DNA from 3 places in the Candidatus Brocadia sinica JPN1 genome. Region 1 is predicted to be linked to each of the others. Evidence: riboswitches for the same ligand, from Rfam matches in the RefSeq annotation. Region 1 holds a riboswitch; each other region holds the start of a gene.
The links. A riboswitch is a leader RNA that binds a small molecule or an ion and turns the genes downstream of it on or off. The one in region 1 is predicted to bind cyclic di-GMP.

Region 1 (2,202 bases):
GTACCGACGTTATCGAGGCAAGTTTTGTGAATGATGCAGGTGATACCATAACATCAAATCAGGTCACGAAGACATGGGAAGAAGCTAATGCCATCGAACTCAAGTCCTTCAAGGCAAGGACGGGTTCCAACGGCAAAGTTGTCCTGACGTGGGAGACGGCCACGGAGGTAGACAACGCTGGCTTCAACCTTTACCGTGCCGAAAGTACGGACGGATCTTACGCCAAGATCAATAATACGCTGATTCCTGCTAAGGGCAATGCGGTCTCCGGAGCCGGATACAAATTTGTGGACAAGCCTGGCGATGGCGTATTCTACTACAAGCTAGAGGACATAGACTACAACGGGCAGAGCGCCTTACATGGTCCTATTGATAACGGTAAGCAGAAAACGAAACGGTCAAGACAGAAAGGTGAAACTGGCGCTGTCACTCCTGCATCGCCAGGTAAGGCCGGACTAGGTGATTAAGTGCATTTTTAAAGAACATTTAAGGGAAGTCAGATGCAGGAATCAAAATAGCGGAATAAAAAAACCGTAAGCGATCAGTTAGAAGCTGACGGTTACACAAAGAGTTTTGTAACATATGAAGGTTTATAAGCATTGAGCATTTTTCTTAAAGAAAGGAGGCATACCATGGAAGACACGAAATTACCCGTGTACGAGGCGCCAGAAGTGATTACTTACACCGACGAGGAGATATTTGAGAAGCTGGGGCCTGCGCATACAGGCACACTTGGGGCAGATCGCGCGTTTTAGGAGGTTGGAGGAGCGTGGGTGTCTCTGGTGTGGTTTCGCCGCCATTGACACCCACCGCAAGGTTATGGCAATAGTTCTCCAGGTCTCAGAGAACGCGGAACAAATTAATGAAAAACGAGAAGCGAAGAGCTGAAGCTTACAATGGTTTGTATCATATGCGCTTAAGGTTATACAGAGAAACTCTGCAAACCTTGCGGGCCACTTTGCTGTATCATGCGCCGACACTTCTTTTCATACTGCCAAGGCGTAAGAGGGAAGGGCTTCGGCAGCTTTGAATGTTCTTTTATTATCTTTCGATAATGGAAGCGATAGAATGCATCGCGATAAAGGCAAACCCTGAGCGATCAGGGGGCGCAAAGGAAAGGATCTTGGGCGCACAGGGAAGTGCGTCAACAAAAAGTGAATTTGTAAGACAACAAGGAAGTAGTCTCGGTTAAAGATAGCCTTGCCGCCGAAGATGTTTGTAAAAATATCTTTGTAGTAAGGCTTTTTTGTTTGAACAATAGGAAGAAAGGAGAGTGACGTGGGCACAGAATCTTGTTTAACAGTCGTTAAGCATGGTTTGTTATGCGCTGCGGCGGCTTGGGTTTCATTAGCGCCTCTGATGGAGGTGGCAAATAGCGCCTCTGCGGATACGAACTGGCAGACGAATACGGTTAATATCCAGGAGCGCTATGGCAAACTTCCCCTGCATTTTACCCAGAATAATGGGCAAATGGATACGAGGGTGCGGTTTTATGAGAAGGGGAGCGGGCATGCTACGTTCTTTACGGAAAGAGGGATGTATTTGTCTTTGGTGAATGCTGAAGTTGTAAGGCTTATCCCTTTAGGGGCCAGGAACAATCCGGAAATTACCGCAGAAGAATTGCTGGAGGGAAAAGTAAATTACCTTATTGGCAACGACCCTGGGAAATGGAAGACCAAGATACGCACTCATAAGGCAATTGTCTATAAGGATATTTATAAAGGCATAGACATGAAATTTTATGGAAACAACCGCCAGTTTGAGTATGATATCATCGTCAATCCAGGCGCAAACCCATCCCGTATACAGCTTTCATACAAAGGAATAGAGGATGTAAAGATAACAGAAGAAGGAAACATGGAGATAGGTCTCAAGGAAGGAAAACTGATCCAGAAGAAACCGTATGTGTATCAGGAGATACAGGGGAAGAAGGTGGAGGTAGACGGAAGGTTTGTAATCCGTGGCCACCGGTCATTCTCCGGGAAAGTATCAGATAATATGGACGCAAGAAACGGGCAGGGACAATGCCACATCTACGGCTTCCAGGTAGCATCCTATGATAAACGATACCCTCTCATCATTGACCCTATCCTGATCTATTCTACTTATCTGGGAGGAAGTCGTCCCGATTATGCCTATGGAATCGCCGTGGATAGCGCGGGGAATGCGTATGTTACCGGAAGGACATGGTCTCCGGACTTT
Region 2 (2,202 bases), 2.8 Mb from region 1:
GTCTTCGGTTCATGACGGTTTCCTGTATAAAAACTTCCTTTTTTTATAAGTTTTTTACCTCCCCTCAATCCCCTCTTTGCAAAGGAGGGGATAAAGGGGGTGGTTCATTTTGGTTGCGGTTGTGCTGCGTTATGATGTCTCCTGTAACTATTCAGCGAAACTGACAGAGAATGTTTTCTTAGAATAGTTAGGAACCAACAGGGAAAACGGACAGACAGAATAATCCCGAAGGGATGACATGATTATAGAATATCGTTATACCAGTGTTGTTAACCTCGTAGGGGTGATATAGTATCATTGTTTTCGCAATATTTCACCCCTACGGGGTTGAATATTCTGGTGTGTTTTTTTCTATAATCATGTCATTCCTTTGGGATTATGTAATCAATATTTTATTCACTCGTAGTGGTTGTAGGCAAAAGTCTGCTGAATCGTTATGTTTCATTTTAAAAATCCCTTCAAATTCAAAATCGAAATCGTTCGACTGAGCGCTCACGACGAAGTCCGAAACAAATGCCCACTATTTTCTTGACAGGGAAAATATTATTGGTAGATTACTTGAGTTTTGAGAAATACCAAAATATGTAAAATAGTGAAGAAAATATAGCGACAAAGGCAAACCCTGAGTGATCAGGGGACGCAAAGTAACAGGGTCTCTGGGTTTGCACGACGAAGAAACTCCAGCAGCAGCAGCAGCAGCAGCAGAAAGATAGCCTTACTGCCGAAGATGTTTTTTTACAAACATTTTTTAGCAGTAAGGCTTTTTTGTTTTAAGAAACATTGTAACAATTTTGCTCTTTGAAAAAGGGTAGAGTTGAATCATTGTGTTTAGCCACTGTGGAAGCTTCGTGGTGAGTTTTTGGCGCAAGGTGCGACAAATGGGCTCAACGGTTGGGTTGAGGAACGAAACCCGACGTTTTGGTAAACATAAGGCGGTTTTAAGTTTTGCTCTCGTTTTAACCAGCATACTTAACTGGACCTTAAAAGATTTGTTTTCGTTGAATACATTTTTTAAGAGAGGAGAAATGCCCCAAAGAAACTTTTTCATGGTATTGAGTACATGAAAACATAAGGTATATCCTGTGTTATATGAATGAACTTATTTTTAATGTAATGTTATATCGGCAATGATTGTGGAAAGGAGCAGGAATAAAATGCATAAGTACTGGCTAATAGTTGTTATGGTACTTTTGTCGGGGATAAGTAAGTACGGTTATGCAAAGGATATGGGTTCAGAACTAAAAGACAATAGCGCAGACAGTGGTTTTTCTATAACGGAGAAAACAAACGATAGCACGATCGCCCGTTTCCGTGGAGATGGAAAGGTGGGTATCGGCACAGCTGACCCCAACGCGACACTGGATGTGTGGGGAAACATCGGGATTAACGGTATTTCCATTATTAACAATTCCGGTCAGTGGGTTGGTGATACGACCGGGTTGGTTGGACCGGAAGGGTCTCAGGGGCCTCCAGGTCCGCAGGGGCCACACAGGGTATTCGGGTGAAACAGGAGCACAAGGCCCGCAAGGGGAACAAGGTCCCCAGGGTATGGCAGGGCCGATATGACCCATAGGGCCACAGGGGCCGCAAGGTGAAACTGGCGCGCAGGGGCCTCAATGGCTTCCGGGACCAATTGCAGGCATAACTAAGCAAATCACCTATAATGACAATGGAAATGCTGCTGGTGCTGAGGTTTATTATGATAAAGCCAATGGTTATGTTGGTATTGGAATTGAGAATCCTAGCACCCCCTTGAATGTTGCCGGGTCTGTTTTGATAAGTGGTGCTAATAATAAATTGGTTGTGGATGGCAATGTGACTGGAAACCAGGGCGTTATTTTAGATGCTGCAAACAATATGGGAAGGATTGTATTGTCTGGTGGTGCCGGTGGTTTTATTATTGGGAGAAAAAGCGAGAGCGACGATGTTTACTTTTCTCATAATTATGGTTTAGAGCTTTCAACAGGTAATTTTCGTCCCATTACTTTAAACAGCGTAAATGTTAACGTGGGTCGGACAGAACTACCAACAACAATGCAAGTTATAGGTACCGTTAATGCTATTTCCTTTATGGGCGATGGTTCCGGGCTTACGGGAGTGACTGTGACAGAGACAGATCCTGTTTATAGCGATAGCATTGCATCGGGGATTTCAGTTGCTGATATTGGTAACTGGAATACGGCATTTGGATGGGGGGATCAT
Region 3 (2,202 bases), 1.4 Mb from region 1:
TCACTGAAAAATATTTCTTCCAGCAATGACATCTTTATCGTCGATGGGAAAGAGTTATCACTTGCAGCATCTTGTTTTTTTAGAAAGGCCATCTATAAAAATCTTTTTATCATGGATGACCGGGACATACCAGGGGCTGGACTTCCTTTTGCGATAGGTGCAGCTATTGGTAATCCAGATAATAACGTTGTTCTTATTTGTGACAAGAATTCACTTTTTTACCATATAAGGGAGTTACAACCAGCCGTCTCAATGGGATTAGAGTTTACCATCATATGCGTGGACACTGTAAATAAGAACAATAATGTTGCAGACACGAGATTAGTATTAGAAGGCATGGACTGCCCTGTAAAGGAGATAGACCCTTTGTCAATAAAGAGGGACGATATAGTTAAGGGCAAAATCAAAAAACCTTGTGCAATGATGATAATGTAAATGATTTAAAAGTACCATCAATAAAAACACATCACGATAAAGGCAAACCCAGAGTGATCTGGGGACGCAAAGTAAAAGGGTCTTTTAGACGTACACGGACGCAGATTGCAAAAGACGATTTTACAGTAAAGACAGCCTTACTGCCGAAGATGTTTCAATGAACATTTTTGCAGTAAGGCTTTTTTGTTTTTACGAGTTAAAAACAACTATTTTTGATCTAATATCCCGCATTATACGCTCATTTAGGCGTATAATATGCCAGTGTAAGAGTATTATATGTACTAATAGCCGTAAAAGAAGACGACTGTTACTATAGATATGAAATGATGTCAGGCCAAACAACCAAATATTACATGCCGGATGAATTCAAGAATTAAATGAAAGGATGTATATGAAACGAAGATGCAAGAATTCAGCGCCAAACTGGGTGTAGTAAATGAAGACTTGTAGAAGCTTCCAGCACATCAATAAAACTTATCGAGGAGATGCTTTATGAAAGGGTTTTCATTAAAGGTAGCGGTGGTAATTATTTTTGTAACTCTTGTAGCAGTTTCCTTAAGCCTCTCAGTTCAGGTTGCAATGGCGCGGATGAGTCAGGAACCAGTGAAACAAGAACTGTCAATGAGTGGAACTTTAAGCGTTATTGGTTTTCTGGAACCATGGGAACCTTGGATGGACTCTGAAGTCCGCGTCGAGGCCAGAGATCGCTGCACGGAAAAAGAGATAGTTGAGGCAGTTTATCCTGAAGAAGTTGGCGCATTTACTCTGAAATTCGAACTTACTGCGGAAGTAAAAGAGATCTTTCATCCGGGGAATATAGAAATAAGAGCTCTTGACCGCACAGGAAAAGTCCTTGGGAATATTCGTATAGCTCCCTATAAAGATGAAGATTCCATAGCCGTAAAGCTGCGCATCATGCACCCAACAAGCGGACAAGTTTCGAAACCACCCCTTATTACGTCAAGTGACATCATTACTAAGTCGGTCTTGCAACACTTAGCGGAAAAACTCGCAAGGCTCCAGGGTGTCGATGTTCGAAATGCACGCGTCCCTCTCTCGATCATGAAGGTAATCAAGGAAATAAACGAGATCAGTCAATTTTCTGCACGCAGCCTCGCTGGAGACAAAGACGCTGAAGAATCGCTACGCCGGGTATTAAGTGCTTTTCCATTCACTAGCCCAGGCGGTGCTCCGGGGGTGTTAGGCCGGATCGAGGATATGAGTAAAATGGGACTCATCGATGCACTGGGAGAACTGCAACCTGTGAGAGGCTGTGGTCCTATTCTTCAGCGTACCGCCAAGGTTCTCGAAGGTGCCTTTCGTCTAGACTTCAAAGAACGGAATCAAGATGCAAGATGGACAAGACAGGCGCGGGCCTATGTCCGTGATCGAATGCAGGATATCTCTTTTTACAACGACTTGGCAGATCGGGCGTTTCGTGAATTCGAAGGCCCTTTTGGTGTCTTTCCTGGTGACGATGGACTTACAACTTTCATCCTTCCACCTGGACCACCTAAAGGATTCCCTCCCGAACCGGAGCCAGGTCCGGACGATGGATTCGAACCCAGTCCATGCGAGCAGATCAACGACCTGTGCCTGGGCTTGTACGGGGAAGTCCTGGCCGCTCAGCTCCGCGACGAATTTACCGACCTGATCGCCTCGGTCGAGCCAAATTGCCTCTGTAGCAATTATGATCCGAATCAAGTGCTCGTAGCCCGACCGCAGCCTGGACGCTTCTTCCCAATCACAATACCTCCCAAGCCCCAA

Region 2: it holds a riboswitch for cyclic di-GMP, as region 1 does, so the genes downstream of both, BROSI_RS20590 (hypothetical protein) here and BROSI_RS03585 (DUF7948 domain-containing protein) in region 1, are expected to answer to the same signal.
Region 3: it holds a riboswitch for cyclic di-GMP, as region 1 does, so the genes downstream of both, BROSI_RS20205 (hypothetical protein) here and BROSI_RS03585 (DUF7948 domain-containing protein) in region 1, are expected to answer to the same signal.

What each region holds. Positions count from the first base shown of each region.
Region 1 covers NZ_BAFN01000001.1:796,250-798,451, forward strand. The annotation lists gene BROSI_RS03580 (Ig-like domain-containing protein) at 1-467, shown strand, start outside; gene BROSI_RS20965 (hypothetical protein) at 633-755, shown strand; cyclic di-GMP riboswitch class I at 1,074-1,211, shown strand; gene BROSI_RS03585 (DUF7948 domain-containing protein) at 1,279-2,202, shown strand, end outside.
Region 2 covers NZ_BAFN01000001.1:3,584,750-3,586,951, forward strand. The annotation lists cyclic di-GMP riboswitch class I at 605-726, shown strand; gene BROSI_RS20590 (hypothetical protein) at 1,155-1,505, shown strand; gene BROSI_RS20245 (hypothetical protein) at 1,816-2,202, shown strand, end outside.
Region 3 covers NZ_BAFN01000001.1:2,150,052-2,152,253, reverse strand. The annotation lists gene BROSI_RS09680 (thiamine pyrophosphate-binding protein) at 1-435, shown strand, start outside; cyclic di-GMP riboswitch class I at 467-583, shown strand; gene BROSI_RS20205 (hypothetical protein) at 928-2,202, shown strand, end outside.